DNA from 4 places in the Specibacter sp. BI4 genome. Region 1 is predicted to be linked to each of the others. Evidence: riboswitches for the same ligand, from Rfam matches in the RefSeq annotation. Region 1 holds a riboswitch; each other region holds the start of a gene.
What was found. A riboswitch is a leader RNA that binds a small molecule or an ion and turns the genes downstream of it on or off. The one in region 1 is predicted to bind thiamine pyrophosphate.
Positions count from the first base shown of each region.

Region 1 (7,884 bases):
TCAAGCAGCTGCAGGTCAACGGTGAGCGCGCAGGCGTTCCGGTGTTCGCCCCGCACCCGGGCGTGTCCAGCGAATTTGAATCAGCCACCGGCGATCCCGTAGCCGTTGCCATGGCCGGTTTGGCCGAGGCCAAGTCCAAGCTGTACGACGTCGTCATTGTTGACACCGCCGGCCGCCTGGGCATCGACGCAGAACTGATGAAGCAGGCCGCGGACATCCGCGCCGCCATCAACCCCGACGAGGTCCTCTTCGTCATTGACGCCATGATCGGCCAGGACGCCGTCAACACGGCCCAGGCGTTCAACGAAGGCGTCAACTTCACCGGCGTCGTGCTGACCAAGCTCGACGGCGACGCCCGCGGCGGTGCGGCGCTCTCCGTCGCTTCCATCACCGGCAAGCCCGTCATGTTCGCCTCCACCGGCGAGTCCCTGGACGACTTTGAGCTGTTCCACCCGGACCGCATGGCCAGCCGCATCCTGGACATGGGCGACGTCCTCACGCTCATCGAGCAGGCCGAGAAGAACTGGGACAAGGGCGAAGCCGAGCGGATGGCGCAGAAGTTCGCCGACCAGGAAGACTTCACCCTGGACGACTTCCTCGCCCAGATGCAGCAGATCCGCAAAATGGGCTCCATGAAGAAAATGCTCATGATGATGCCCGGCGCCGCCAACATGCGCCAGCAGCTGGAAAACTTCGACGAGCGCGAGATTGACCGCGTCGAGGCGATCGTCCGCTCCATGACACCTCACGAGCGCGTCGCACCGAAGATCATGAACGGCTCCCGCCGCGCCCGCATCGCCAAGGGTTCCGGTGTCCACGTTTCCGAGGTCAACGGCCTGCTGGAGCGTTTTGGCCAGGCCCAGAAGATGATGAAGAAGATGGCGCAGGGCGGCGGCATTCCCGGCATGCCAGGTGTTGCCGGCCCCGGCGGTTTCAACAGTGCCCGCAAGGGCAAGCAGAGCCCCAAGAAGAAGGCACGTTCCGGCAACCCGGCCAAGGCTGCCGCCGAATTGAAGGCCGCACAGGAAAAGGCCAACGCGCCCAAGTCCCTGCCCACCGGTGCATCATTCGGTGCCGGCGCCGAGGACTTCGACCCGGCGAACCTGAACCTGCCCAAGGGTTTCGACAAGTTCCTGGGCAAGTAGCCCTTAGTTCCTTTGAGTGTCCGGAAGGCCCTGTTCTTCGTCAAATTGCGACGGCGGACAGGGCCTTTCGCTGTTTACGGGGGCTTCGCGGCGTCTGCCGCCGCCTTCGCCCGCGCCCGACGCCAGCTTCGCCCGCCTTCGCCTTCGCCTGCCTGTGCATCTGAGCAAATTGCGTAATTATTGCCTCGAATGTGCGCCCCGAATCGGGTTCTTGGTGCCGCGGGGGTCGTTGTGGTGATTCGATCCCGGCCGGCCGGGATCGAATCACCACAACGACCCCCGGGGCTGTGAACAGTGTCTGAAACGGTGGCGAATGTCCGCAACGACCCCGTCATCCATCACCCGCGGGCGGCCGGGGAACCCCGCACCATCCATGCGACTCTTGTCAGGGGCGTCCGGTAACCTGCTTGAATGAGTAAAACCCGGATTGTGTTTGTACACGGCATGGACGGCTATGGCGTTGCAGCCTGGCCGGCCCAACACCGCCTGGCCGGGAAATACGATTGTCTCTTTCTCAAGCGGACAGGTTTCGACGCCGTCGAACCTCCCAAGCCCAGCAACTTTGCCGCCGACGCCCGCATTATTATTGAGGCCCTGGACTCGGGCGGATACGTCGTTGCACATGCCCAAGGCGCCATCGCTGCCATGATGGCTGCCGTGGAGCGTCCCGACTTGGTGAAGTCACTGGTTCTGGTGGAACCGGCGCTGCTGTCGCTCACGGCCGAACTTCCAGCAACCAGGGCTTACCGCGAAAACGTTGAGCCGCTGTTTGCCCGCAGTGCGGAGCTGACGGACGCGGCCTTCTCGGCGGAGTTCCGACGGGTGACGGCTTCCATGACCGGGCCAGGCCGGACCGGATACAACCCGGGCGCCGCAGGTGTGGTGCGGCCGCGCCCGGCCGAGTCTTCGGCCAGAATCGCGGCACGCATCCACCTGCAGGCGCCTCAGTGGGAGGCTCCACTGCACATTGTTCCCGGGGTTCCGACGCTGGTGCTGACAGGTGGCTGGGAGCCCCTGTATGAGGAGATCGCCGATTACCTCACTACAACCGGGGCCGTGCACAGGATGTCCCCCGGCGGCCACCGCCCCCACGACAGCCCCGAGGGTGCGGAGCTGATCGCTGAATTCATCGATGCCCAAGGGGACGCTGCCGGCGCCTAACCCGGCGCACTTATTTGCGGAGGACCGCCAATTCGGGCAGGTACACCTTGGCTCCGGCGGCCAGGAATTCCGCACTCTTGGTCGCCATACCGCCGGCAATCTCCTCTTGTTGCGCCGCCGTTCCAAAGGTGTCCCTGATGTCTTGGCTGATCTTCATGGAGCAAAATTTCGGACCGCACATGGAACAAAAATGCGCGGTCTTGGCTGTTTCTGCCGGGAGCGTCTCGTCGTGGAAGGCCTCGGCTGTGGCTGGATCAAGGGACAGTGAGAATTGGTCACGCCAGCGGAATTCAAACCGTGCCTTGGACAATGCGTCATCACGGTCCCGGGCGCCGGGATGCCCCTTGGCCATGTCGGCCGCGTGGGCGGCGATCTTATAGGTGATGACGCCCGTCTTGACATCATCTTTGTTTGGCAGGCCCAGATGTTCTTTGGGCGTGACGTAGCACAGCATGGCCGTACCGTACCGGGCGATTTCGGTGGCGCCGATTGCGGACGTGATGTGGTCGTACCCCGGGGCAATGTCTGTGACCAGCGGCCCCAAGGTGTAGAACGGCGCCCCGTCGCACAGCTCTTGTTGTCGCTCAACGTTCTCGCGCACCAGATGGAACGGGATGTGGCCCGGCCCCTCCACCATGACCTGAACATCGTAGCTCCAGGCCCGCCTGGTCAGTTCGGCCAGGGTGTCCAGCTCGGCAAACTGGGCAGCGTCGTTGGCATCGGCCGTGGAGCCTGGACGCAGGCCGTCGCCCAAGGAAAATGCAACGTCATACCGGGCAAAGATTTCGCACAGCTCATCAAAATGCGTGTACAGGAAATTCTCCTGGTGGTGGGCGAGGCACCAGCCGGCCATGATTGAGCCGCCGCGGGAGACGATTCCCGTGACGCGGTTGGCCGTGAGCGGGACGTAGCGCAGCAGCACGCCGGCGTGGATGGTCATGTAGTCCACGCCTTGTTCGCACTGTTCTATGACGGTGTCGCGGAAAATGTCCCACGTGAGGTTGTGGGCTTCACCGTTGACCTTTTCCAATGCCTGATAGATGGGCACGGTGCCAATGGGGACCGGGGAATTGCGGATGATCCATTCACGCGTCGTGTGAATGTCGTTGCCGGTTGAAAGGTCCATGACGGTGTCCGCACCCCACAGCGTGGCCCACTGCATCTTGTCCACCTCTTCGGCGATGGAGCTCGTAACGGCCGAATTGCCGATGTTCGCATTGATCTTCACCAAGAACGCCTTGCCAATGATCATGGGTTCGGATTCGGGGTGGTTGATGTTGCTGGGGATGATGGCCCGGCCCGCCGCCAACTCGCTGCGAACGAGTTCGACCGGGCAATCTTCACGCAGCGCCACGAACCTCATTTCGGCAGTGACGACGCCGGCCCTTGCGTAGTGCATCTGGGTCACCGTGCGCCCGGCCAGGGATCGCAGGGGAGTGCGTTGCGTGCCTTGCCATTCCGCGGACGCTGCGCCGCGCCGCTGGGCTGAGCGGCCGTCGTCGAGCAGTTCACGCCTGCGCCCCTGGTAATTCTCGGTGTCCTCCCGAGCCGTGATCCAGGGATCCCGCAAGAGTGGCAGTCCGCGGACAGGGTCGCTGCCCGGCCCCGCGGTGCGGTACACCTGAAAGGGTGGATTGGGGCGGCCGGGACCGGATTCATCCAGTGAAATGGAGGTTACGGGAACGCTTAGCCCGTGCTGTTCGTCCTTGAGGTGGGAAAGCGTGTGGGCAAGGCTTTGTTCAGTGACACTCATGGGTGAAACTCACTTCCTTCGCCGGCATTACCCGGACAGGTTCAACGGTCCAGGGCAGCTTCAGCCCATGTCTCAGCCCCTGCTTCGGGGCTCCCGTGTGGTCAAGAACGAAGCTACACGATCAACGGGGGCCGGTGTCAAGCCGTAGGATCGGTGCATGCTTGAAATACGTCCGGCCGCATTGAGTGAGTTTGCGCTTCTGCCGTCCATCGAGGCCGACGCAGACGCGGCGTTTGAAACGTTGGATCCACCCATGGACATTTCCGAGTTCCCGCCGGCAGGGACGGCCGACGATTACGCCTCTGCCTTCCATATCATGGTTGCCGGCAGGCCTCCGATGGCCTTCGTTCGCCTGGAAATCGTCGACGGCCAGGCCCACTTGGAACAACTCGCCGTCAGCCCCGACTATGCGCGCCAAGGCATCGGGCGCGCACTTGTCACCGCCGCAAAGGCGTGGGCCCGGGAAGCCGGATTCAGCACGATGACGCTGTGCACCTTCGCCGAGATTCCCTTCAACGGCCCGTTTTATGCCAGCTGCGGGTTTGCCGAAGTTCCGCGGCGGCACTTGACGCCCGGGCTGATTGCCCTGCGGGCGGAGGAAATGGGGCGGGGAATGGATGACCTGGCCCGGCGCATTGTCATGGAAGCCAAACTGCCACCCAAGGAATAACTTGAAGCTTCAAGTAGTTGACGCTAGTATGAGTGCAACGAACCTTGGAGAGAAAATGACCACGCAACAAGACCTGCTGTCCGCCGACCTCACCATGGGCACCGTGATGCTCAGGGTCGGCGACATGACACTGATGAGCAACTACTACCAAAAGGCGCTTGGCCTGGACGTTGTTGCCGAAGCCGACGGCGGCCAGTACCTGGGCCGCGGCAGCACCCCGCTGGTGCATCTGCAGCCCGCCGGCGGCCTTCACGTTCCGGGGCGCGGGGAAGCCGGCCTGTTCCACACGGCGCTGCTCTTTGACGATCAGGCGTCCCTTGCCGCCACCGTCGCCACGGCCGCCCAGTACAGCCCGCAGGCATTTGCCGGCAGCGCCGACCACCTGGTGTCCGAAGCCTTCTACTTCACCGATCCGGAGGGCAACGGCATTGAGCTCTACTGGGACCGCCCCCGCGACGCCTGGACCTGGAAGAACGGCGAAGTCGAGATGGCTTCCCTTGCGCTCTCTCCGCAGCAGTACCTCGAGCAGCACCTGACCGAGGAATCCGTTGTCGGCCAGCGCCAGTCCGGGGCCGACATCGGGCACGTCCACCTGCAGGTTGGCGACGTGAAGACCGCGGAGCAGTTCTATGTTGACACGCTCGGTTTTGAAAAGACCTCCGGCTTCCACGGCCAGGCCTTGTTCGTCTCGGCCGGCGGCTACCACCACCACATGGCCATGAACGTGTGGAACAGCCGCGGCGCCGGCCCCCGCAAGGACACCCTGGGCCTCGGTGAGGTGCTGATCCAGCTGCCCAAGACGGACGACGTCGGGGCCCTCCATGCGCGGTTGACCCACCATGGCATTTCCGTCGCCAACACGGGCGCCGAGATTGTCTTTGACGATCCGTGGAAGAACCGGATTCGGGTTAGTGTTGGTTCCGGACACCCAGCCGTGTAAAGCGGCTGGCGCCCCGGAAGCCAAACGGCCCGGAACCTCAACTTGAAAGGCTTATGCGTGGCCAATTACTCAGAGTTCTTCATCGCCGACCACCACCAGGCCGTCGCCCGGGCGAAAGCCAGGATGACAGGAAAAACACCCTCCATCGATGTGCCGGTCCTGCCGACACCCGGCCTGAGCGATTTTGAGATTGAAGTGCTGGGCGAGTTTGCCGTCAAGAAGGTCCATGCAACCGGCGTCGCCGCCGAGCTGAGCCTTGTCGACATCGAACTCGACACGCTGTTTGCTGTTCCGGATGCGCTCCTTGAGGTCTTCGCCGAGCTGAACGACCCCGAGGATCCGGAGGACGTTGTGGACCTGGCTGCCGAATGGGCCGCCGCCGAGGAAATGGAATCCACCCCCGAGGTGACCGAGCCGCTGTTACGCGCCCTGACAGCAATGTCGGCTGCAACCCTTTCGGCCGCCGAGGAAAACGCAAAAATGAGCCTGTTCTTCTACTCCGCAGAGTAGCCGCCGGGCTCCTTCGTGGCGGAGCGCCGTCGGAGCCGGGCTCCATCCCGGCGGTGCTCCATCCCGTTGGTGCTCCACCACGGCTGAGTGCCGTCGGGGCCCGGTTGGCCAGAACATGATCCCGATCCCTCCACGTGATTCCGGAATTCCGGCATCGTTTGGCGGGATCGGGATCATTTTTTGCGTTCCCGAACACCTCTGGCCAGCCGATTGCGCCGAAAATGCCCGCAACCCGCGGCTGTGGCGCGCCCGTTCGGTGAACATGACCCCAACTCGCGAAATAGGTGCATGTTGTGGGTCGTTTCGCGAGTTCGGCTCATCTTCGGCGAACTCCGCAATTGAGACTGCAGATGGGGCGGGACGCCCAGCGGAAAGTGCAGGAGCGTCGGGGTAGACACCCCCTGAGCTGCAGGAGCGTCCGGGCGGAGCTGTGCGCCGTCGGGCATCCGCGTTATGGGGCAGGTGGGGCACCTCATGACCGGATGTGCACGCAACACGTCGCACAGCTCGAAGTTTTTCTGGCATAATGAACAGGTACTCGATCCGCGTGGCCCCTCTCTCCGCGTGTAGGTCTTGTCCTTAGAAATCCGTCGAACGGCCCGCCCCACGGGAGCGTGACACGGAATTCGCCCCTTTTTCGAACCAGGAGTAACCACAAAAGTGGCCGTAAAGATTCGCCTTAAGCGCTTTGGTAAGATGCGCGCACCGTACTACCGCATCGTCGTCATGGACTCACGCGCCAAGCGTGATGGCCGTGCCATCGAAGAGATCGGCAAGTACCACCCGACGGAACAGCCTTCATTCATTGAGGTCAAGTCCGATCGTGCCCAGTACTGGCTCGGAGTCGGCGCACAGCCGTCCGAGCAGGTCTTCAAGCTTTTGAAGATCACCGGTGACTGGCAGAAGTTCAAGGGCATCAAGGGCGCCGAAGGCACCTTGAGGACCAAGGCCCCGAAGGAAGCATTCGTTGCTCCCGAGGCCAAGAACGTCGTTGTCAAGGAAGCCATCACCAAGAAGGCCAAGAAGGCCGACGAGGATGAGACTGCCGAAAGCACCGAGGCCGAGTAACTTGTTGGCTGAAGCGCTGGAGCACCTGGTCAAAGGGATAGTTGACTCTCCCGAAGACGTACAGGTGAGCGTCAAGAACAACCGCCGCGGGGAATCCCTCGAGGTGCGCGTTCATCAGGACGACCTGGGCCGGGTTATTGGCCGACAGGGCCGCACCGCCCGTGCCTTGCGCACAGTGGTAGCCGCTCTGGCCGACGGTGAACCGGTGCGTGTCGACGTCGTCGACACAGACCGCCGCCGCTAACCTGCCGCCCGGAGGCTCGTGACCCGCTTGCGGAGCACGTAGTTTTCAGCAGTAAAGCCAAATGTTTGGCCCCGGCACCATAATGGTGACGGGGCCAAATTTTTTCCCCATTATTTTAGAAAGTACTTAGGAGTACTCATGCAGGTTCAGGTTGCCCGAATTGGCAAGCCCCACGGTATCAAGGGCGAAGTGACGGCCCTGGTCCTCACCGACGCCCCCGATTCCCGGTTCGCGGTCGGCGCCGAGTTCGTTGTGGAGCCGGCAGCGCTTGGCACCCTGACGGTCAAGAGCTCGCGCTGGAACAAGGACATCCTGCTGCTCGGCTTCGAAGGCACCACCACCCGCAACGAAGCGGAGCTGTTGCGCGGCGCCACGTTGTACTTCGAATCCGAA
Region 1 covers NZ_CM155265.1:2,116,028-2,123,911, forward strand. The annotation lists gene ffh (signal recognition particle protein) at 1-1,145, shown strand, start outside; gene AC1L6K_RS09680 (alpha/beta fold hydrolase) at 1,557-2,306, shown strand; gene thiC (phosphomethylpyrimidine synthase ThiC) at 2,317-4,059, opposite strand; TPP riboswitch at 4,056-4,166, opposite strand; gene AC1L6K_RS09690 (GNAT family N-acetyltransferase) at 4,217-4,729, shown strand; gene AC1L6K_RS09695 (VOC family protein) at 4,785-5,669, shown strand; gene AC1L6K_RS09700 (hypothetical protein) at 5,727-6,179, shown strand; gene rpsP (30S ribosomal protein S16) at 6,840-7,247, shown strand; gene AC1L6K_RS09710 (RNA-binding protein) at 7,249-7,491, shown strand; gene rimM (ribosome maturation factor RimM) at 7,630-7,884, shown strand, end outside.

Region 2 (7,884 bases), 350 kb from region 1:
CGTGCCGCCTCCAGTGCGGGAGCAAAATCAGCCGGAGCCGCCGCTTCGGCCGAGCCTGCTGCCGTTTCCGCCGCGGCTTCGCCCGAAGCACCTGCCGTCAAGGCTCCTGCCCGCCGGGCGAGCCGGAAGGCAGCCGCGCCCGCCGGGCCGGCCCCTGTCCAGGGCGTAATTTCCCTCGACAACGATGCCGCCGCGACCCCCGCCGCTGACGCCGCCGCGACCCCCGGGGTTGACCCTGCCGAGACGCCCGCGCCCGCCGCTGAAGCACCCAAGACCACCCGCAGCCGCCGCAGGCCTGCCGCCAAGAGCGCCGCCGTGGAGACCGAGGCTGCCGTTGATTCGGCTGCTGCCGATACGACCGAACCGTCGGCCGGCACTGCGACCGAAGCAACCGCAACAACCACCGCAGCAGCCACGCCCGACACTGCGGCTGAACCGTCTGCGCCCGATGCTGTGGACAGCACTGGCACAGCTGCCGCCGACTCCTTGTTCCTGGCCCCCTCCGCAGCCATGTCAGCCTTGTTCCTAGCCCCCGACCTGAGCCTGGCCGTGCCTGCCGCAGCCACCCAGGAAGCCCGCGAGGACAACGAAGACGGCGCAGCCGGCAAGAGTGACGGCCACGACGGTGATCGCCAGGGCCGCTCGCGGGGCCGCAACCGCCGGACCCGCGGCAACGATTCCGAAGCAGCCGATGCACCGGACGCCAATAACAGCGCAGCCGCCGAGACAGACGCTGAAGACACCGACGACGGCGTGACCTCGCGCCGCCGCCGCCGTCGCCGCCGCGGCGACCAGGACCTGGAACTGACAGGGGGCTCCGATGAGGATCCGCCCAACACCGTCACCCGGGTCCGTGCCCCCCGCACCCCGTCCGACACCGGCTCAAGCGACCCCAACCGGGTCACCAGCCTGCGCGGCTCCACCCGGCTCGAAGCCAAGAAGCAGCGCCGCCGCGACTCGCGCGACTCCGGCCGCCGCCGCACAGTCATCACCGAGGCCGAGTTCCTGGCCCGCCGCGAATCAGTTGACCGTGTCATGGTGGTGCGCCAGGGCGAAGACAGGATCCAGATCGGTGTCCTCGAAGACGGCATTCTGGCCGAACACTTTGTCTCCAAGACCCAGCAGGACTCCCTCATCGGCAACGTGTACGTGGGCAAGGTCCAGAACGTGCTGCCCAGCATGGAAGCCGCCTTTGTCGACATTGGCCGCGGCCGCAACGCCGTCCTGTACGCGGGCGAAGTTGATTGGGATGCCGCAAACCTCAACGGCCAGCCGCGCCGCATCGAGAATGCCCTGAAGTCAGGCGACCCGGTGCTGGTACAGGTTTCCAAGGATCCCGTGGGCCACAAGGGTGCCCGCCTGACCAGCCAGATTTCACTCCCCGGCCGCTACCTGGTGTTTGTGCCCGGTGGTTCCATGACAGGCATCTCCCGCAAGCTGCCCGACGTCGAGCGCAACCGCCTCAAGCGCGTCCTGAAGGACCACCTGCCCGAGAACGCCGGCGTCATTGTGCGCACGGCCGCCGAAGGTGCCAGCGAGGAAGAGCTCACCAACGACATCAACCGGCTCCGCGCCCAGTGGGCCGGCATCAACGAGCGGGCCTCGTCACACAAGACGCTCGCCCCGGAAATGCTCTACGGCGAACCCGACCTGACCATCAAGGTGGTCCGCGACGTATTCAACGAAGACTTCACCAAGCTCATCGTCTCCGGCGAGGACGCCTGGGACACGATCGAGGCGTACGTGACGTATGTGGCCCCGGACCTGCTTGACCGCCTGGAGAAGTGGACCATGACCGAGGACATCTTCGCCGCGCACCGCATCGACGAGCAGATCAACAAGGCCCTGGAACGCAAGGTCTTCCTGCCCTCCGGCGGCTCCCTCGTCATCGACCGCACCGAAGCCATGACGGTGGTTGACGTCAACACCGGCAAGTTCACCGGCTCCGGCGGCAACCTGGAAGAAACAGTCACCAAGAACAACCTGGAAGCGGCCGAAGAAGTCGTCCGACAGCTGCGCCTGCGTGACATCGGCGGCATCATCGTCATCGATTTCATCGACATGGTCCTCGAATCCAACCGCGACCTGGTGCTCCGGCGCCTGGTCGAATGCCTGGGCCGGGACCGCACCAAGCACCAGGTTGCCGAGGTCACCTCGCTTGGGCTCGTGCAGATGACGCGCAAGCGCATGGGCACCGGGCTCCTCGAGGTCTTTGGCGAGCAGTGCCCCACATGCGCCGGCCGCGGCATGGTCACGCACGAGATTCCCGTCGAGCACCGCCGCACGCACAGCCCCGCCGTGGAAGCCGCACAGATCCACGGCGCCAAGCCCGAACACCGCGAGAGCGAACGGACAGCCAACCGCTCAACCCGCAGCGAACGCAAGCGCAACCGCAACCGCGGGCAGCAGCCGGAAACTGAGCCGCACGAGGCCGCCCCCGTTCCGGTGCACGACGAGGCAAGCGAGGCCCAGAAGGCGCAAAAGGCCCATGAAGCCCGTGCCGCCCTGGCGAACATTGCCGCGGCCGCTGCAGCCTCGCATCATGAGCACGACGGCGGGCAGCCGCACAGTGCCGCCGGCACCGAGGTTGCTTCGGCGCCTGCGGAAACGACGGAAACGCCCGACGGCGCCACGCTCACCTTTGGCGGGGAAGCCATCGAGCTCCCGCGCGGACACCGCAGCGAAAGCAGCGGCAGCCCGGAGGAGCACAATGCACACCAGGCGGCAGCGCTGGCCGGACTGTCGCAGGCCCTGGACCAGCTGGCAGCGCCTGGCCAGGACCAGCCGCACGACCACTCGTCTGAGGCCGGCGGTGACAACCGGTCACGGTCCTCACGCCGGGGGCGCCGCAACCGCAGCGCACGCAGTGCCCAGGGGGGTGCCGACATGAGCGTGGAGACCTCGGTTGCAACATCTGCCGGTCAGGGTTCCGCCCCGCACATGAGTGCTGCGGTGGAAATTCCGGCAGCTGCCCAACCCGTGAAAAACAGCAGCGGCCCGATCATCTTGGGTGTGGGAGTGCCGGCTTCGGAACTCTAATCGCTGAAAAGCCATGAGACAACCCGCAGTTGTTGTCGAAGACCGCCTTTGAACAAGGTCTTCGACGGCTACTGCGGGTTTTTTCTTTAACGGGCGGGCCGGGGCTAGGGTGGAGATCGACACGGGGTGCCACGCCATCAGGGCAGGCTGAGACAATACCCGTTGAACCTGCCCGGTTAGCACCGGCGAAGGGATGTCCCAATGAGCACCAGCACCATCAATTCAGCGACGCCCGAAGTTGTTCCCGGCGAAAGTATTCATGCCGAAAGCCTCCGGGGCGATAATCCCCAGGGCATGCCCGCGGCGGTGCGGCACCCCAGGATCCTGAGCATCGCGGGATCGGACCCCTCCGGGGGAGCAGGCATCCAGGCCGACATCAAATCCATTTCAGCCCATGGCGGTTATGCCATGGCCGCCATCACGGCCCTGACCGCCCAAAACACCCGGGGAGTGCAGGGCGTCCACGTCCCCCCGGCGGATTTCCTCACCGCCCAGCTGGACGCCGTCGCCGCGGACGTCACCATTGACGCGGTGAAGATCGGCATGCTGGGCACGGCAGAGGTGATGCACGCCGTCGCGGACTGGCTGGTGCGCACCCGCCCGCCCGTCGTCGTTCTTGACCCGGTCATGGTTGCCACCAGCGGTGACGAGCTCATGCTCCCGGCAGCACGCCGGGCCTTGCTGGCACTGGTCAAAAACGCCCACCTGGTGACGCCCAACATTCCTGAACTGGCAGTGCTGCTCAACCAGCCGGAGGCTTCCGACTGGCAGGAAGCCGTGCAGCAGGGCCGGGAGCTGGCTGCCCTGCACCAGGTCCTGGTCCTCGTGAAGGGCGGCCACCTGCCGGGGGAGAAGTGCCCCGACGCGCTGGTCGCCCCGGACGGCACGGTACAGGAATTCAACGCGGCCCGGGTCGACACAGCCAACACCCACGGCACCGGATGTTCGTTGTCGGCGGCGGTGGCCACGCTGCAGGCGCAGACAGGGGACTGGCAGGCAAGCGTGGCCCTGGCGAAGGAGTGGCTGGGGCGGGCACTGGAGACCTCGGCGGCGCTGCGGGTGGGCACCGGCGCGGGACCCATCAACCATTTGCACGCCCTGTGGGAGCAGGCGGCGCCACGGCCGGGCAGCTTCAGCAGTGAACTGTGGAAACAATGCGCCCAGCAGCGCCGGGCCATTTTTGCCCTTGACTTCATCAAGGAACTGGCCGCAGGGACCCTGCAGGGACACCACTTCGCCTACTACCTCGCCCAGGATGCGCTGTATTTGGGCAGCTATTCCCGGGTCCTGGCCCGCGCAAGTGCCCTGGCGCCCACCGAAGCCGAACAGAAATTCTGGGCCGGCGGCGCCCAAAACTGCCTCGAGGTTGAAATGGCGCTGCACCGCGACTGGCTCCGCGACCACCCTGCGGAGCTGCAGCAGGGCCCGGTCACCAAACATTACGTGGACCACCTGCAGGGCGTTGCCTTCTCCGGAAGCTACGGGGAAGTCGTTGCCGCAGTGCTGCCGTGTTATTGGTTGTATGCGGAGGTGGGGCGCGTGTTGCACTCCGACTACCTGTCGTTTGTGGGGGAGCACCCCTATGGGGCGTGGCTGGCGACGTACGCCGCCGACGACTTTGCGCAGGCAACGGCGACTGCCGTCGGCATTATGGACGTGGCGGCACGGCGGGGATCCGCCCTGGAACGTGGACGCATGCGGGCGGCCTTTGCCCATTCGGCACAGTACGAGGTCGATTTCTTTGCGGCCCCGCACAGCCAACTTCCGGGCGGTATCACCGGCGCAGGTGATTAACACCACCCGCTGTGCGCAAGGAAACGGCGCCGCACTGGCCAAAAATGACAATAATTGGCGGCAGTCGCGCTAATGTTGGTGAGTACGGTTTCAGGAACCACGCAGCGTCGCTGGTAAAACAATGTTTTGCCAGGAGGGTGCAAGGGACCCGGAACCAGTGTCATTTGCTCCCGGAGGCAGAATTAGCGTATTCTTGATCTTCGGTGCTTACGCCAACACCTAGGGCAACCACTCCATGGCAGAACTCCATTGAGGTCCACGGCGTTGAGGCACATAGTATGCACCCCGCGTCTGTTCAATCTTGAACTGCGGCGCATGCGGTTGGCGGAGATCAATTCTGATCCAAGCCGGCATAAAAACTTTGTAATAAACGTCGAGAGAAGTGAGTTCCCCAGTGGTGTACGCGATTGTCCGCGCAGGCGGCCGTCAAGAAAAGGTTTCCGTTGGAGACCACGTGACCATGAACCGCGTCCCCGGTGGAGTCGGCAGCACATTTGAGCTGCCCGCTTTGCTGTTGGTTGATGGTGAGAAAATCACCACTGCCGCTAAGGACCTGGCTAGTGTAAAGGTTACGGCTGAGAAGTTGGAGGATCTTCGCGGGCCGAAGATCGTCATCCAGAAGTACAAGAACAAGACCGGTTACAAGAAGCGTCAGGGCCACCGTCAGGAACTGTCCAAGGTCAAGATCACTTCCATCGCTTAATCAGCGATCAAAAGTTCGATCCACTTAGAATCTTTTAGTAAAAAGGCAGGCATTTTCAAATGGCACATAAAAAGGGTGCGAGTTCCACTCGCAACGGTCGTGACTCCAACGCTCAGTACCTGGGCGTAAAGCGCTTCGGCGGTCAGGTTGTCAAGGCTGGCGAAATTATCGTCCGCCAGCGCGGCACCCACTTCCACCCCGGTGAGGGCGTTGGACGTGGCAAGGACGACACGCTGTTCGCATTGGACGCAGGTGCAGTCGAGTTCGGTCAGCGCCGCGGACGTCGCGTCGTGAACATCGTTGCAGCTGCGGTCTAATACCAAAGCTTTTCCAGTGGAGCGGGCCGCATGGCTCGCTCCACTGGCTTTTAACACAGAGTTTGTAAGAAAATACACCCACCGGCCGGCATCAGGCCTTGGTCCCCACGGGACTAGAATTAGTGCGAAACAGCAAGTTTCTACTCAAGGAGAGTTCATTGGCCAGCTTTGTTGACCGGGTTGTTCTGCAGGTATCCGGCGGGACAGGCGGCCATGGCTGCGTCTCGGTAAAACGCGAAAAGTTCAAGCCCTTGGGCGGGCCCGACGGCGGCAAGGGCGGCGACGGCGGAAGTGTCACCTTCCGCGTCAGCGACCAAACCACCACCTTGCTTGACTTCCACCACGCCCCCCACCGCCGCGGCGGCAACGGCCAGCCCGGCATGGGCGACTGGCGTGACGGCAAGGACGGTGAATCACTGCTCCTGGAGGTGCCCGACGGCACCGTCATCAAGGACCGTGAAGGCAATGTGCTGGCCGACCTCGTTGGCATCGGCACCGAATACGTCGCAGCCCAGGGCGGTCAGGGCGGACTCGGCAATGCCGCGCTGTCCTCACAAAAGCGCAGGGCACCGGGCTTTTTCCTGCTCGGCGTTGACGGCACCGAAAACGACATCGTCCTTGAACTGAAGTCCATTGCAGACATTGCACTTGTGGGCTTCCCCTCGGCCGGCAAGTCCAGCCTGATCGCAGCCATGTCTGCTGCCCGGCCCAAGATTGCCGACTATCCCTTCACCACCCTGATCCCCAACCTTGGTGTGGTCCAAGCAGGCGAGATCCGGTTCACCATGGCCGACGTCCCCGGACTCATCGAGGGTGCCAGCGAAGGCAAGGGCCTGGGCCACAACTTCCTGCGCCACGTGGAACGCTGCGCAGCCATTGTGCACGTCCTTGACTGTGCAGCACTTGAGGCAGACCGCGACCCGATCTCCGACCTGGCCATCATCGAACGTGAGCTTGACCGCTACGACGTTGACATGAGCTTTGCGGGCCAGGACGGCGACGTTGTCCCCTTGAATGCCCGACCCCGCCTGATCGCCCTGAACAAGGTTGATTCCCCTGACGGCCGCGACATGGCCGGATTTGTGCGCGCAGACCTGGAATCCCGCGGCTACCGCGTTTTTGAAGTCTCTGCCGCCAGCCATGAAGGCTTGAAGGCCCTGGGCTACGCCATGGCGGAAATCGTCACCGCGGCCCGCCAGGCCGTCATCGACACCCCTGCACAGGTTGTTCCCGTGGTGTTGCGTCCGCGTGCAGTCAACGCGTCTGAGTTCACCATTGTCCGTGAGGAACGCAACCTTGAACCGCTGTTCCGGGTACGCGGTGACAAGCCTGAGCGATGGGTCAAGCAGACGGACTTCCAAAATGAGGAAGCCATCGGCTACCTCGCCGACCGGCTTGCCAAACTCGGTGTTGAAAAAGGCTTGTTCAACGCTGGTGCAACACCCGGTGACACGGTTGTCATTGGCGGGGACAACGGCGGCATGATCTTTGACTGGGAGCCCACCATGATGGGTGGCGCCGAGCACCTCGCCGCACCCCGCGGCACCGACCTGCGCCTCCTGGACCTGGGCGACCGGCCCACCCGCATCCAGAAGCGTCAGGAACAGCAGGACCGCCGCGACGCCAAGGCGGCAAGCCGTGCCGAGCTGGAGGCAGAACGCAAGGCAGGCGTGTGGACCGAAACCCACAACCGCCAGGCCACCAAGGCACAGTTCATCGAAACCGAATTGGCGGCCGACGGCGACAACGAAAAGACAGGTGAAGCTTAGAAATAATGGATTTGGGATTAACGGGAGACAGCAAGCAAGGGCAGCCCGCGTCGCTTAAAACACGACTCGGCATTGCCACCGCGGCACGAATAGTTGTCAAGGTCGGGTCGTCGTCGTTGACCTCGGTTGCGGGCGGCCTTTCCGAGGAGGCGCTCGAGCAGCTCGTGGACGTGCTGGCGCGGCGGCACCAGGCGGGAACCGAGATCATCCTGGTTTCTTCCGGGGCCATTGCTGCGGGGCTGCTCCCGCTGGGCCTGTCCCG
Region 2 covers NZ_CM155265.1:2,470,266-2,478,149, forward strand. The annotation lists gene AC1L6K_RS11370 (Rne/Rng family ribonuclease) at 1-3,039, shown strand, start outside; TPP riboswitch at 3,152-3,250, shown strand; gene thiD (bifunctional hydroxymethylpyrimidine kinase/phosphomethylpyrimidine kinase) at 3,241-4,833, shown strand; gene rplU (50S ribosomal protein L21) at 5,228-5,536, shown strand; gene rpmA (50S ribosomal protein L27) at 5,596-5,853, shown strand; gene obgE (GTPase ObgE) at 6,012-7,622, shown strand; gene proB (glutamate 5-kinase) at 7,628-7,884, shown strand, end outside.
Region 2: it holds a riboswitch for thiamine pyrophosphate, as region 1 does, so the genes downstream of both, thiD (bifunctional hydroxymethylpyrimidine kinase/phosphomethylpyrimidine kinase) here and thiC (phosphomethylpyrimidine synthase ThiC) in region 1, are expected to answer to the same signal.

Region 3 (7,884 bases), 2.3 Mb from region 1:
AGTGCAGAATCTATGGAGCATGTCCTGCATCTTCATGCCTCCGCGCTTTGCCGACCACAAAGCCCACCTCAGCGACGGCTGGACTATAGGTGGCTGTGTGGGTGGTAATGCGTTGCTGGTTCAGTGGAGCATTTCAGGAGTGACAACCGCCCGCCTATGATTCGAACATGGACGCTACCTCGTTCGCTGCAATCGCCACCGCCACCTCAGCCGCCGTCATCGGCCTAGTGTGAACGCCCCGACCGCAGCCCCATCGTGGTTGCTGGTGCCAAGGAGGCCAGAAAATCAGAAATTCTGTGCGGCCTGAGCTCGGCATAAATTTTGAACCATTGAGCCTTGTTCGTCTACTGCGACCAATTCACTGCCATCGTCCGTTCTCGACACCTGCTCCCCAGGAATTCTGTGGCCGGCGCCCTGTCGATGATGCCACATGACGACCAGTGCGGTGTTAGGACCAAGCGGAGCGCCCGATAGCCGTATTCCACGGACCCAACGTCATCCCTGGTGCGAGTCGGGACGTGCCAGGCCCAAATTCTCCCGCAGGGTGCTCCCCTGATAGGAGGAACGGAAGATCCCCCGTTCCTGCAGGATTGGCACCACCAATTCCACAAAATTCCTGAGTGATTCAGGGTAGGCGGGGCACATGAGGTTGAATCCGTCGCAGGCGCCCGATTCAAACCAGGCCTGTATCTCATCCGCGACTTCGTTGGCGGTTCCCATCATGGTGGCGTGCCCACCCCCGGCGGCCAAAAAGCCCAACAATTCTCGCAAGGTAGGTTGCATCGTCGCAATGATGCGCTGCACCGTGAGGTATCGGCCCTGAGGCCCCGTGAATGTTGCGGCAGGGGGCAGCGGGGCCACGAGGTGATCGAGTCCGTGTCCGCTGTAGTCCATTCCGGTGAAAATATTGAGCTGGCCGATGGCTGTGTCAATGTCCAGGTAGGCGTCCAGTGCCCGTTTTTTCTCCATGGCTTGCTCACTGGTGGCGGCGACATAGGTGACAAGGCCGGGAAGAATCGGGACCGTGGTCCCGTCTCGGCCGGCAGCAGCCAGGCGGGTCCGCATGTCAGTGGCGAATTCGATTGCGGAGTCCTTGTCCCACGACACCGAATAGATGGCTTCGGCAAATTGCGCAGCAAAATCTCGTCCGGCCTCCGAGGAACCCGCTTGGAACAGCACCGGCCTCCCCTGCGGGGAACGGGGGACATTCAGTGGCCCCGCCACGGAGAAATACTTCCCGGCGTGGTTGATCGGCTGGATCTGTTCCGGATCAATAAATGTTCCCAGCTCCCGGTCCTTGGGCAATGCCTGGTCCGACCAGGAATCCCAGAGCCGCTGGATCACCCGGACGAATTCATCCGCCCGCTCATAGCGTTCGGCGTGCGTGGGCAGGGCCGCGAACCCGTGGTTTTGCGCCTCGGCGTCGAACATGGAGGTGACTATGTTTGCGCCCACTCGGCCGCCGCTGATGTGGTCCAGGGAGGCCAGCATGCGGGAGGCGTGGAAGGGTGTGTAGAAGCTGGAGGAGACGGTGGTGACCAGGCCAATGTGTTTCGTGGCCCGGGCAAGGGCACTCAGTGCCGTGATCGGTTCCAAGAGCGAGGGCACACCGGCGGAATACTGCCGGTTGACGCTGTGACCGTCGGCGAAGAAAACCGCGTCAAAGCATCCGCTTTCAGCCAGCTGGGCCAGCTCCTCGAAATAGGCTATGTCCCCGACACGGTCGGCGCTGGAATCCGGATGCCGCCAGCCCATGGTGTGGTGCCCTGCACCGAAGAGGAAGGCGTTGATGTGCATTTGCCGCGTGTTGGTGACGCCGTCAGTTGCCATCACTAGTTCATCACCAGTCCGCCGTCGACCACGAGGTTTTGTCCCGTCACTGCCCGGGACCAGGGTGATGCGAAGAACAGCACTGCATCAGCAAATTCAGCTGGTGTGGTGACCTTGCGCAGAGGTGTTCCGCCAGCGATCAAGTCGAAGACCTGCTCAGGTGTGGCGGCAGAGGCGTCGGTGGTGCGCAGCAGTCCCCCGGAGACCATGTTCACTCGAATTTTGGACGGGCCCAGGTCGGCAGCGAAGGTGCGTGTCAGTGCCAGTAGGGCAGCCTTGGCCGCGGTGTAGTCGTGGTAGGGCACCACCGGGTTTTGGAAAAGGTTGGTGCCAATGTTCACGATGACACCGAACCCGGCGTCTTTCATGCCCGGCAGCACCTCCTGAATCGTGTTCAGCGCACCGCCCACAACGCCGGAAAACTGGGCCGTAAATTCGTCGTAGCCAATGCCGTCCGCCTTTGACCGCGCGTCACCGTTAAAGGAAAAATCGGGCAAGGCGTTATTGATGACGGTGGTAATGGTCGCACCAAAATGCTCAGCTGCGGCAGTCACCATGGCTTGGACCTCGTCGGGGCGGGTGACATCGGCGCGCAAGGCAACGGCTTGTTCAGATCCGATGTCAGCGGCCAGTTCCCGTGCCGCCGCGTCACTGTTGCGGTAGTTCAGCACCACCCTGGCACCTTCCCGGGCGAAGGAACGGGCCACATCGGCACCTAGTCCGCGGCCTGCTCCGGTAATCAGTACGATCTGGTCTTTGATTTGCATGTCATACACCTTTCAGCGGAGCGAAAGGATGCCAGGAATGCACGAAGGTCTGGCTCGAGGGGACACATCGTCATTGCTGCAGGACCGGCATCCCTTCGCTCGGATTATCGAGATCAGGTTCAACGGGTCTAGCTCTCAGCCGCCAGGCGGCACCCCGTGTCGTGTCCTCGGCCAAACTACCACGGTTCGGACGGCGGCACGCAACGCCGTGTCCTCCCTCTTCGACTCAGCGCTGCAAAGTGTTGCCGTAGCTGCCCACATGGAAAATGGAGAGCTTCTGACCGGCTGATTGCCGGCTACTCTGAGTAATTCCACGGGTTGTGTGCGCCGGCCTGTCCGCCGCTCCAAAGAACTAATACGAGACCGCGCCCAACCTGCGGGCGCCACCCTCCAGCCGTGCCCGGGCCCTCATCTGTACCGGAGCCCCGGTAACAGATGACGCAACAGAGCCCTACGAAGTATCGATCTCCTGTACAGATGTATTTGCGACCGAGCGAAAAACGTTCGACTCTCTAGAAGAGGCTCGAGCTGACACGCGCCGGCGCGTTTATGGTGCCTCAAGATGCTCTTAGGGCTCACGTTGAAATTGGTTCTTGTTGTTCGGGCGTGTCGTTTTCTCCTTGGGGGCGGCGGTTACGGTGTAGTTCCAGTCGCCGTGGAAGTCGTGCCGGTGCAGGCGGGTCGCTTCGAAGGTTTTCATTTGTTGGTCGGTGATCCTGGTGCCTTTGGGGTAGGTGTTGGTGTCGCGCATTGACTCGATGGTGAGCCCGGATTTGTTGGTGGTTGCCGCGATGGTCTGGACGGCGACTTCGTGGGTTTGAAGGGGCCGGTCGCGCCAGTTCATGGTGATGGCGGAGAACATCCGGTGCTCAATCTTGTTCCACTTGGACGTTTCCGGGGGCAGGTGGCAGACGGTGATTTGAAGCCCGGTCTCGGCGGCCAGAGCGGCGAGTTCGGTTTTCCACAGCCGCGGCGGGACCCGTTGGATCCGCCGCCGTCCGCGGTGACCAGCAGCCTCTTCGCGTCCGGGTAGGCGGGGTGGCCGACTATTGTCCACCAGCGGCGGATCGACTCGACGGCGAAGGCGCCGGTTTCGGAGCCGACGTTGACGAGCCCGGTGTTCGCCCCGACGTCATAGATTCCGTAGGGCACCGCCTTGCCCTCCTTGCCGATGAAGTCGTAGATGGCATGCTCGGCCGTTGCCGTGCGAACGGCTTCCTCCCACACAGTTCCGGCCAAGCGCAGGGCCTGCTCAGTGATAGTGGCCAGCGTCGCGGCGCTCTTCGACCCGGCACTCTCACGCTCAGCCCGCCATTCCTTCGAGAACCGGGTCGCATCCGCGTTGGACACCCCGGCGGCCTTCCGCACGCACGAGGAAGCCGCGGCAGGCACAACTGACTTCGCGGCTGTGGCTGCGCGCAGGGGCACAGCCGTCGCGTAAGTCCCCACCGCTGAGTGCTGTTCGTTCGTGTCGGGAATCCGGTACGAACAGCACAGACGCAGGGGAAAGTTCCTAGGATGGGAGATGTGGTGGCAGATTCTCCCGGGGTGGTTCGTCAGCAAAATCTCCCCGACGAACCCGGTCGCCACGTCTACTACCAGCCGACCGGCAACGGCCACGAGCACTCCGTGCGGGAGCCTCTGAACAAGATTCAAAAGATCATCAAGGAGATGAATCCATGACCCAAGACGAGCAACAGCGCGCACTCCTGAACGATCACCTAGAGCGCATACAGGCCCGAGTGCACAAACTCGAAGCTGACCTCACCGCGGTGGTTCGTACCCGTCGCAACCAGTCCGACGATGATGAACACGATCCCGAAGGTGAAACCCTCTCTTCCCTTTGGTCCATGCAGGCAGGCCTCCTTGAAGCCGCACGTGTAGACGCCAGTCAGGCCAAAGACGCGATGCAGCGCCTCGAGGCAGGCACCTACGGCATCTGCATCTCCTGTCTCGAGCCCATCCCCATCGGCCAACTCGAAGTACGCCCCTTTCGAGAACGCTGCGTGCCATGCACAAGCTAAACACCCACCCGTGCCCGGAGACGCAGATAGTGAACCCCGTCGAGGGGTCAGGTGGCCCGGTATCGCCAAACCCCCTCACCACCCAGGCTAGAGTCCTAAGTCCGGCCTCGAGCACAGTTCTGATGCGTCGTGGTGGTGTCTTGCTCTCATGCCGCACTGGACCGACAGTCATGTCACCAATGGAACAAAACAACTACCGACAAACCTTGTTTTACTCCTGCTTCGGATGCTAAGCCTTGAGGGCGGAATGATCGCCGGGAGGCCTGGCACCGGCGGGAAGATCCCTCACGAAACCGAAGGAGCAGCTATGACGGACTATGACGATGAAAAGCGTGCCTTGGACGATTGGAGCCACCGGCTCTTGCATGCCTTGCAGATCCTGGACCTGGAAGCGGACGCTGAGTTGATCCTTAAGGTGGCTGAGAAATCATCCCGTTCGGTGAGCCCGTCTGCCGGCCCGATCGGCGCCTTCTATGTCGGCTACGCTGCGGCTTTGGCCACCACCAGCGGCGGCGTAGATACTCAGACGGCCGTGACCAACGCTGCAGAGAAGGTCATGAAGCTGTGCGAGGCAGTCAACGAGGGGGGTCCCGAAGGCGGTGGCTGGACAGAAACCGCCCAGTAGGCCGGAGCCAGGGCCTGGTGTTTTCCTTTTGGAATCGCCCGGTCCCGGTCCTGCCCAGCCCGGGTCAGACCGTGACCGAGGCCCCGGTCCCCCCACCCTCTACTCCCTCGCCGTTGCGGGCTGGCTCCAGCCGGACCACGACTTGTTTGGACACCGGGGTGTTGCTTCCTTCCGCCACGAACTCCAGTGGAACCAGTACATTCGCTTCCGGATAGTATGCGGCCGCGCAGCCCCGGGCACTGGGGTAGGCCACCACCCGGTAATTGCGTAATATGCGTTCTTTGTTGTCCTCATATTCGCCGTGGATATCGACGTACTGGCCGTCGGCAAGGCCGAGTTCGGCCAGGTCTTCAAGGTTGACGAAGACGACCTGGCGGCCTTTTTTGATACCTCGGTAGCGGTCGTCGTGGCCGTAGATCGTGGTGTTGAACTGGTCGTGTGAACGCATGGTTTGCAGGATCAGTCGTCCCGGCGGGCATTCCACGTGTTCCAGGTCGTTGACGGTGAATATGGCCTTGCCGGTGGCGGTGTGGAAGGTCCGTGAGTCGCGGGGGCCGTTTGCCATCACAAAGCCGCCTTCTTGGCGGATCCGCTGGTTGTAGTTCTCGCAGCCGTCCACCACGTGCGAGATGTGCTCGCGGATCAGGTCGTAGTTCTTCTCGAAGCCTGCCCAGTCCACGCTCACTTTCTCGCCCAATGTGGCCCGGGCCAGCCGGGAGACGATGGCGACCTCGGAGAGCAGATTCGGGGCCACCGGCTCCACCTTGCCCCAGGACGGATGTACGGCACAAACAGAGTCCTCCACGGAGACGAACTGGTCTCCGCTTCCCTGCCGGTCGATTTCTGTTCGGCCCATGGTGGGCAGTATCAGGGCCTCCTGGCCCACCACTGTGTGGGACCTGTTCAGCTTGGTGGAGATCTGGACCGTCATCTCCAGGTTCTCCATCGCCGCCTCCGCGGCGTGGGTGTCCGAAATGGCCGCCACAAGGTTCCCGCCCATGGCCACGAAAACCTTCATGTCGCCGTCGCGCATTTTCTGGATCGCCTGGACCGCGTCGGTGCCATGCTCCCGGGGCGGATTGAAGCCGAACTCCTTCTCGACCGCGTCCAGGAACACCGGGGGCATCTGTTCCCAGATGCCCATGGTGCGATCACCCTGGACGTTGCTGTGCCCGCGGATCGGGGACGCGCCGGCGCCGGGCTTGCCGATGTTGCCGCGCAGCAACAGCAAGTTGACGATCTCCTTTATGGTGGCCACCCCCTTCTTCTGCTGGGTCAGGCCCATGGCCCAGGTGATGATGACACGGTCCGCCCTGAGGTAGCGGGCGGCCAGCTCGTCGATCTCCTCCCGGGCCAGTCCCGTGGATTCCAGCACCGCGTCTTCATCCAGCCGGGCCAGATGGGCCTTGAGTTCCTCCAACCCTTCGCAGTGATCCTGGATGAATTGCCGGTCCAGCACCGTTCCCGGGTGAGTTTCCTCCGCTTCAAGGACCCGCTTGGAGACCGCCTGCAGCAGCGCCATGTCGCCGCCCAGGCGTATTTGCATGAACTGGTTCGCAATGTCGGTGCCGTGCCCGACGATGCCCTTAACCTCCTGCGGGTTTTTGTAACGCCGCAGGCCAGCCTCGGGCAGCGGATTGACGGCGACAATCGCGGCACCGTTGTTCTTGGCCTCTTCCAGGGCCGTGAGCATCCTAGGATGGTTGGTGCCCGGGTTCTGGCCCATGATGATGATCAGCTCGGACTTGCCAAAGTCATCGTAGGAGATGGTGCTCTTGCCGATGCCCAGGGTCTGACCCATGGCCCAGCCCGTGGACTCATGGCACATATTGGAGCAGTCCGGCAGGTTGTTGGTGCCGAACGCGCGCACGAACAGCTGGTACGCGAAGGCCGCCTCGTTGGAAGTACGTCCGCTGGTGTAGAAGACTGCCTCATCCGGGGATGCCAGGCTGTTCAGCTTCGCGCCGAGAATCGAGAACGCCTTCTCCCAGCTGACTGGTTGGTAGTGGTCTTCGCCGGCGGGCTTGTACACCGGCTCGGTCAGTCGGCCCTGTTGCCCCAGCCAGTACTCCGACTTCTGGCGCAGTTCGCTGACCGGATGTTCCGCCCAAAAGTCCGTGTCCACCGTGATCGGTGTGGCTTCCCACGTGACAGCCTTGGCCCCGTTCTCACAAAACTCAAAAGTCGAGCGGTGGTCGGGGTCCGGCCACGCACAACTCATGCAGTCAAAGCCGTCCCGTTGGTTCATCGCCAGAAGCGTCTTACGGCTCCTGTCCACGCCCATATCCCGCAGGGCCGGACCCATCGAATGCATAACCCCAGGCACGCCCGCCGCCCAGCTTTTCGGCTTGCCAACCTCAATGTCATTCCTGTCCGGCTCGTCAACCCGGGGAGAATTCTTGCGCGCCATTTCGAGCTTCCCTTCGTTCACCACTGCCTGTGCCCGCGATGATGCGTCATCCGTGACTTCAGACACTTATCTAGGCCTAACAGTTATTTGCACACGCCGCAAGCAAGGCACGTGCTTTCAATCCACAGGTACTGCACCAGCCCGGAACGACACCAGAGCCCGATGACCAGCGGCCCCCATACGGACGCCACGCCCCGGGATCCGAGGACGCGCTCCTGCACAATCCCC
Region 3 covers NZ_CM155265.1:4,407,621-4,415,504, forward strand. The annotation lists gene AC1L6K_RS19900 (LLM class flavin-dependent oxidoreductase) at 496-1,830, opposite strand; gene AC1L6K_RS19905 (3-oxoacyl-ACP reductase) at 1,833-2,597, opposite strand; TPP riboswitch at 2,671-2,764, opposite strand; partial or broken gene AC1L6K_RS19910 (ISAzo13 family transposase) at 3,166-3,779, opposite strand; gene AC1L6K_RS19915 (hypothetical protein) at 4,128-4,280, shown strand; gene AC1L6K_RS19920 (TraR/DksA family transcriptional regulator) at 4,277-4,621, shown strand; gene AC1L6K_RS19925 (DUF6457 domain-containing protein) at 4,929-5,246, shown strand; gene AC1L6K_RS19930 (FdhF/YdeP family oxidoreductase) at 5,311-7,656, opposite strand.
Region 3: it holds a riboswitch for thiamine pyrophosphate, as region 1 does, so the genes downstream of both, AC1L6K_RS19905 (3-oxoacyl-ACP reductase) here and thiC (phosphomethylpyrimidine synthase ThiC) in region 1, are expected to answer to the same signal.

Region 4 (7,884 bases), 1.8 Mb from region 1:
CGGCCACCCGGGGATCCTCGGCGTTGGGCTCAAGCCACTGGTAACCGCCGGAGCGCATGCCGCGGGTGGGGTCGTTGGCGTAGAAGGAGTCCCAGAGCCAGCCGCCGCCCGTGCTGCGGGTTTCCTTCAGGAAGCTCGTGTCATTGGCATACAGCCACGGCACCACACCGCCAAAGAGCCGGTTGGTCCAGTAGTACGGCACAAATTGCTTGCCGCCGGTCTTCTTCATCGCCGTGAGCGAATTGTAGAAGTCGTCGTGCGTCCAGTTGTCCGCAGGACGGGCCAAACCTGCCTTGTGGAAGGCGCCGGTGTTCATGTACATGTTGGCGCTGTTGAAATCCAGCGGGAGCTGGAACAGGCTGCCCTGGTACATGAACGCCTCAACCAGCGACGGGTGGACATCGTCAAAGTAGTCCTGCACTTCCGTGCGGTCCCGCTTGACGAAGGCATCCAGTGGTTCGGCAAGGCGCTCGGCAAACAGCTGTGCGCCTTCCGTGGCCACCAACACCACATCGGGTGAGGTGCCGGCCGCGACCATGGTGAGGATCTTCGCGAAGAAGTCACCCCAGTCGGCACCCTGAATGGCCTGGATCCGCACCTTGATGTTCGGATGGGCCGCGGAGAATGCCTTCACCAGGCTGACCCGGCTGGCGGCGTCCTGGGCATTGCCAAGAATGGCAACATTGAGCGACTGCGATCCCCGCCCGGGGATGTCCGCTCCTGTCAGTCTGGGCCAGCTTGCCCCGACGGCACCGACGGCGCCCACGCCGAGCAATCCCATCATGGCCCGTCTTGTTACGTCACTCATGTTGCCTCCTCGCAACTACCTAACTCGTGTTAGGAAGCATGACAGACGAACCTAACACGTGTCAAGCATGAGTCAGATCACATATTTCGCCGTCATGAAAACATGCCCGGAAACACCACGACCCGCCCCAACGCACCTTGCGTGCGCCGGGGCGGGTTGCTGCCGAGCGGGTTGCCGGCCAACCATGAATCTAGCCAAATACCGGGTTCCAGGTGCCAAGCACGACGGCGGCACCCACCGCCGCTGCCGTGACCGCCAGTCCCCCGGCCACCACCCATGCATCGCGCCCCGTGAAGGTGGACTCCCGAGCCCACGTGCGCGGGCCCGCACCAAACCCCTTGGCCTCCATGGTGACGGCCAGCCGCGATGCCCGCCGCACAGCCTGCACCAGCAGTGCCATGGCCTGGCCCAGTTGGGACTTCACCCCGCGGAACAGCCCGGGTTCCCCGCCCACGCCACGGGCCCGGCGCGCCATGCCCAGGGTCTGCCATTCAGCCACGAGCAGGCCGACCAGCCGCATGGCAGCCAGCGCCCCCAACACAAAGCGGTGCGGCAGCCGCAGTTTTTGTGCCAACGCATCCGCCAGGTCTGTGGGGTCAGTTGAGGCAAGCACAAGGATGCCGGGCAGGGCGATGGCAAGGCCGCGCAAGGCAATGGCCACGCCGGCTTCCAGCGAATCCGTAGTGAACGTGACGGGTCCCAGCGACAGCAGCAGCTCACCGGTCTTGGGCGCCAAAAGCGCCGTCCCGTAACCGCCCACCACCGCAGCCAGCAAGATCGGCCAACCCCGCATCAACAGCATGCGTACGCTTAGGCCGGCCAGCGGCAGGAGCGCGCACTCAAGCACAAGCGCCACGGTTGCCGACACCCAGTCGACGCTGATCAGCAGCGCGATCGTGATGGCCATGCCGGCACCCAGCTTGGCCAGCGGGTTGGCGCCGGCCAGCCAGGCCCGCGAGCGCGGCGTAGCGATGATGTCGACGCTCATCGGCGCACCCCCTCCGCCGCTGCGCCCGGCTGCCTGCCCGGAACGGTGGCTGCGGGACCGGGAATGGCGGGGCCGGCAACTGCGGCGCTGTGGAGGATCCGTTCAGGGGCGGGTTCGCCAAGGACCAGCCGGTCCCCGCCCAGCACGGCACTGAACGCGGCGTCGTGGGTCACTGAGACCACTGCCGTGCCGGCATCCAGCAGCTCCGTCAGCAAGGAGGCCAGCTCCGCCCAGGTGTTTGCATCCTGGCCAAACGTGGGTTCGTCCAGCACCAGCACCTGCGGACTTGCCGCAAGCACCGTCGCCACCGACAGCCGCCGCTTCTCCCCGCCTGACAGCGTAAACGGATTCGCCCCCGCCAGGTGTTCCAGCCGCAGCCGGACCAGCAGCTCATCAACCGCTTCGGCGCCCCGGCCCAGCAGCTTGGGCGCAAACATCAGCTCGTCCCGGACACTGGCGGCAATGAATTGGTGTTCCGGTTCCTGGAAGACCGTGCCGATCCGGTTAATCAGTTCACGCCCCCGCCATTTCAGTGGTGCCGGTCCGGCCCCGCGCGACAACGCCGCCGTGGCAGCCAGTTCCCCGCCCGCGGGCCGCAGCAAGCCGCCCAGGGTCAGTGCCAGCGTTGATTTTCCCGAGCCGTTGGGCCCGGTGACACTCAGTGCTTGCCCTGCCTTGACCTGCACGGAAGGAACGACGGCGGCAGGAACCGCGGGGTGCCTGCGCCGCCCTTTCGTGCGGGAGACAGCGAGATCCGTTGCCTCAAGCAGCAGGCCGGTTCCGGCGTCGTCCATTGGCTGGCGTGGGACTGCGTTGCTGCGCGGGCGGACGTGGGGGACATGTCCGGGGACCCAAATTCCGGCGCCGGCCAACAGTTCGCGGCTTTGCGCCAGCACCCTGGCGGGCGGGCCGTCGAAGAGCACCCCGCCCGGCTCGCCAAGGCTGTCCGGGGCCAGCACCACGATTCTGTCCACCACGTCGAGCCACACGGAAACCCTGTGTTCGACAACCACCAGGGTGGCTCCGCTTTCGTCGAGACTGTGGCGCACGGCGTCGCGGACCTCCACAACCCCGGCGGGATCCAAGTTGGCGGTGGGCTCGTCCAGCAGCAGCAGGCCGGGGCGCATGGCCAGCATGCCGGCCAGGCCCAGCCGCTGCTTTTGTCCGCCGGAGAGGGCGGAGCTGGGGTGGTCCAGGGGCAGTGCGAGGCCCACGGATTCGAGGGCGGCGTGCACCCTGCGCCAGATTTCATCGCGCGGGACGGCCAGGTTTTCGGCGCCGAAGGCAACGTCGTCGCCTACGCGTGAGAGCACCACCTGGGCGTCCGGGTCCTGCTGCATGAGGCCGGCCCGGCCACGGGATTCCGCCACGGGCCGGCCGTCAATGCGGAGCTCGCCGATTTCGTTGGCGTCCTCGTCGTCGCCGAGCACGCCGGCGAGCGCGTGCAGGAGCGTGGACTTGCCCGCGCCGGAGGGGCCCAGCAGCAGCACCCGCTCCCCCGGGGCGATCTCCAGGTCCAGGCCCTGCACCGCACGGTCATGGCGGCCCGAATGCTGCCAGCCCCAGCCCCTGGCGGAGATCCGCGCCGGGGCACCCCGTGGCTGTGTTGACGCCAAGGCTAGACCGCCCTCTCGGTGGCGGCTCCCCGCGAGGGCAGATTCGCCAGCGCTCCCGTGCGGGCCAGTGCGCGGACGGCCAACCAGGGCACCAAGCCGGCAATGACGGCACCGGAGATCATGGCCAGGACAACGTAGACGGTTTTCCATTCAATGGCCCAGGCCACGTTGTACACCACGCTGTCGTTCAGGCCCATGGCCAGCCCGGCCAGCGCACCGGCCAGCAGCGACACGGGCAGCGTGAACTTGCGGTAGCGGAAGAGTGCAAAGCCCAACTCCGCACCGAGCCCCTGCACGAGGCCCGAGAGCAGCACGGTGAAACCAAAGTGGGTACCGAGCAGGCCCTCGACGCTGGCCGCGATCAGTTCGCAGTACAGTGCAGCGCCGGGCTTGCGGATCACCAGCCCGCCCAGCACGCCGGCGATCAGCCAACCCCCGCCGTAGAGTGCACCGATGGGCGGGAAGGCGACGGTGAAGGCGCTGACCAGGCCGTAGCCGGCGGACCACAGCCAGAAGATGACACCCACGGCCACACCGAGAACCGACACCACAACGATGTCGACCACCCGCCACGTGCTTTTCCGTGCCACCGGGTTGTTTGGCGTGTTTTTTTGCGCGGCGTTTTCGCCCGCGAATGACTTGCTCATGATTCCTCCTTTGCAGGAGGGGCGGATGCGTCGGTATTTCCGCGCAGCCGAAGAGAACTCGACTCCCTTCGCCGGTACTAGCCGGAGCAGGTTCGAGGGTCTGCGGCGAACCGCACTCTCAGCGCCGATACCCAAGCCGGGTGGACGCTCCCCTGTCGTGTTTGAATTGCGGCTTCAGTTTACCCCCGCCACGTTCCCGGGGCCAATGTTCGTGACGCACGACGGCGGGAGGCCCCCTGGGTGGGCCTCCCGCCCTCGTGCTTGGCTGGGTTGGGTTGGGGTGGTGCTACTTCACCACCACCTTGCCCACCATTCCCATGTAGTCATGCAGGGCGCAGATGTAGCTGAACGTCCCTGCCTTGTTGAACGTCACGGTGAACGTGGATCCGGGAATCATGATCCCCGAATTCAGGTTCCCGCCGGCGAACTTCGCCGGATTACCCGACGGCGGGCCGAAGTTGGCCGGCTCGGTGCCGAATGTGACGGTGTGCGGGGCTGCCATGCCGTTGTTGATGAACGTGACCTTTTGACCCACGTGCACACGAACGGTGGGCTGGATAAACCGCATGACCATGGTCATGCCGTCGTCGGTGCCGACGTAGACATGGTGCGAGTCAGCCAGCGCCTCTGCTGCGTGCCACAGCGCACGCCCGTCCTTCAGGATGCTGTGTGCCTCCTTCTTCGCCTGCTTGTTGTAGTCGTTCTGCGTGTACGGGTACGGTGTGCCGGCGGCCGCCACATGCACGGTTCCCTTCATCATGGCGCCGTGGACCAGGCAGTAGTAGGTGAAGTTGCCTGCGGCGGGGAACTTCAGGCTGTAGCCCGTGACGGCCGGGAGGCCGCTGTCGGTAACGTTGCTCAGGATGCCCGAGTTGTAGTAGGACGCGCCGTCATAGGAGCTGCCGCCAACGGGAAACAGCTGTGCAGGGTCGCCCGGGTTGAATTCCATCAACGGCACCCCCGGTGGCAACAAGGTGACGGTGTGAGGCTCTGCCGAGTTCGCCAGCCAACTGACGGTGTCCCCCGCGTTGACATAGACGTTGGCGGGGAGAAATGCCATGCTCTGGATGGCCTGGTTCGGGGACTCATTGCCAGCCAAAACCGTCCAGGTTTGCGGGCCGTGATGGCCGTGCCAGCCTCCGCCGGAGTTGGCAACTGCCGGTCCTGAAAGGGCCAGCGGCATCAGCAGCGCCAAAATTGCTGCAACGAGCATCGGAACCCTGCGTGATGAAATGCGCTGCAGGCGATGATTTTCTAAACGACGCCTCATGGGTCGTTCCCTTCTCGAAAGGTGCGGCCGCCTGGTCAGGCATCCGCACGAGATGGGTCCCTCCCCTCAAAAGGGGCCAGCTCTGCCACCCTGCCATGACAGGGTGGCCGGTTGCACGCCGGACCACCTGAGCTCCAGGTCCGGGGCGCCACGTTCCACCATTTTGTGGACGGCGACTGCAAACTACGGCATGTTCACAGCTGCCACAGATGCAAAGGACCGCAAACAAGCGCGCACTTTCCATGGTCCACCCATGCATCCGGCTTGTCGAGGGGACGACGCGAGTGAATTAAAGTGCTCGCGAAATGGGGTGCGTGCCTCATGATGGGTGTGTTTCCACGGTTGCCCCACCCTCCGGCAGCCGGTGCAAGGCGTTAGGCTGGCAGTAGGGTTATTCCCGCAATTGTCCGGCCACAGAATTCAGGAGTACTTCATGAACATCGTCTTCAAACTGCTCGGAACAGGGATAAGCCTCGGGGCTGGTTTTGCGGCCAGCAAGCTCGTGGACACTGCCTGGGAGAAAAGCACCGGCAACAAGCCGCCGAAGGATGGTGCGGATCTGGAGAACAGTCTCCGTTCCGCACTGACTTTTGCGCTGGTCTCCTCTGTCGTGGCGGCCATCATCCAGACGTTGGCCCAGCGCACCACACAGAAGGCCATTGCCCGCTTCAACAAGCACCCCGAAGAGGTCTGAGCCCGCACGAAAAAGGCGCCATCCGCCGTCGTGAATGACGGCGAATGGCGCCTTTTTTGCGCTCCCATGCCCACGGGCGGGCCGGGCTAGCTCTTGGTGTCGTCTTCGATGACGGCGGCCACGACCTGGTCCAGTTCGTCCACGCTGAGCAGTTCCGGGCGGCGGTGCTTGGTGCGGTACCCGGCCCTGCCCACCATGTGTGCAGAAACTGGAACGGTCAGCAGCTGGAACAGCCAGGCAATCAGCAAAATGGGCACCAGAGACCAGACACGCAGCTGCAGCCCCATGGCCGTGAGCATCAGCAGCAGGCCCAACACCTGCGGTTTCGTGGCTGCGTGCATGCGGCTCATGAGGTCTGGAAAGCGCAGCAGCCCAATGGCCGCTGCGAGGCTCATCGAGGCACCCAGCAACAGGCAGATGGCCGCCAAAACGTCCAGGAAGGCATTCATACGTCCTCCTTCTTATGCGCGACGAAGCGGGCCACCGTGACTGAGCCGATGAAGCCAATCACCGTCAGGACCACCAGCAGCGCCAAATTGTCGGCGTGTTTGTTCACGGCCATTTCCGTGGCCAAGGCCGCACCAAAGATGGCCAGCAAAACATCGGCCGCGATCACGCGGTCAAGCAGCGACGGGCCCTTGGCAATCCGATAAATGGTCCCCGCTGAAGCGAGCGTGAGCAGCCCGACAACAATAATGACAACAGTATTCATGGCTGTTACAGCACCTCCCCGGTGGTTGGAGTGCCGGCGGACCCGGCGCGGCTGGCACGGCCAGCGCCGGTTGACGCGTGGGTCACCATGGGCGCACCCTCGTGTTCGGATTTCACTGCCGCCAGCTCGGCCCGGGTCCCCATGACGCGGATCAACCTGGCCTCAAAGCCTTGGATGTCCGCGCGGACCTTTTCCACACTCGCCGTGGTGGGCGCGTTCATGGCATGCACATAAAGGGTTGCCGATCCCCTGTCCACCTCAACCACCAGCGAGCCGGGAATCAGGGAAAGCACATGGCCAACCGCCGTCATCATGAAGTCCGACGGGCTGCGCAACGGCACCGCCAAGACCGCATTGCGGATGTTCGGCCCTTTCGCAATGGACCAGTACAACACCTGGAAACTGGCAATGGTGACTTGTTTGATGAACCAGAACATGAACGTCACGGCGCGCAAAACGTTGAACCGTCCGCTGAGTTCAATGGGCGGAAGGTAAAACGCATGCGAGACCGCCAGGGAGATCAACGCACCAAAAAGCAGGTTGCCGGGGCTGAAATCCTGCCAGAGGGCGCCCCAGACGAGCACCAGCCAAACAAGCAGTGGCAGTTTTTGCCGAAAAGTTGCCCTGCGTTTCGTCCGTGGTGTCTGGCTCATCGGTTTGCCGCCCCAACGCCGAGAACGGCCTCAATGTACGGAACGCGGTCCAACATGCTGGTTGCCGCCTCCTGGCTCAGGTCCATGAGCGGGCCCGCAAACACCGTCATGGCCACACCGAGCACCACCAGTCCCATGGTTGAATAAACCATCATCTTGGGCAGGATCGGGATCTCGTTGTCACCTGAAAAACGCCCCTCCACCGCGTCCACATGCTTGCTTGTGCGCAGGGCTCGCATGCTCGGCTCGCCGGAGGCATCGGGGGCGGTGGCGAGCAGCACGGGTTCTGGATCTTCGGCGTCGACGGTGCTGCGCCAAAACGCGCGGTTCCAGACCCTGGCCATCACCAACAGTGTGAGCAGGCTTGCCGCCACACCGCCGACGACGAGGGTGTACGCCAGCGGCGAACCGTCGGCAACGCCTGCCTGCAACAGTCCCAGCTTGCCCAGGAACCCGGAGAACGGCGGGATGCCGGCGAGATTCATGGCAGGGATGA
Region 4 covers NZ_CM155265.1:346,512-354,395, forward strand. The annotation lists gene AC1L6K_RS01670 (extracellular solute-binding protein) at 1-808, opposite strand, end outside; gene AC1L6K_RS01675 (energy-coupling factor transporter transmembrane component T family protein) at 999-1,796, opposite strand; gene AC1L6K_RS01680 (ABC transporter ATP-binding protein) at 1,793-3,412, opposite strand; gene AC1L6K_RS01685 (ECF transporter S component) at 3,415-4,059, opposite strand; TPP riboswitch at 4,106-4,223, opposite strand; gene AC1L6K_RS01690 (plastocyanin/azurin family copper-binding protein) at 4,346-5,329, opposite strand; gene AC1L6K_RS01695 (DUF4235 domain-containing protein) at 5,763-6,023, shown strand; gene mnhG (monovalent cation/H(+) antiporter subunit G) at 6,110-6,472, opposite strand; gene AC1L6K_RS01705 (MrpF/PhaF family protein) at 6,469-6,735, opposite strand; gene AC1L6K_RS01710 (Na+/H+ antiporter subunit E) at 6,741-7,388, opposite strand; gene AC1L6K_RS01715 (Na+/H+ antiporter subunit D) at 7,385-7,884, opposite strand, start outside.
Region 4: it holds a riboswitch for thiamine pyrophosphate, as region 1 does, so the genes downstream of both, AC1L6K_RS01685 (ECF transporter S component) here and thiC (phosphomethylpyrimidine synthase ThiC) in region 1, are expected to answer to the same signal.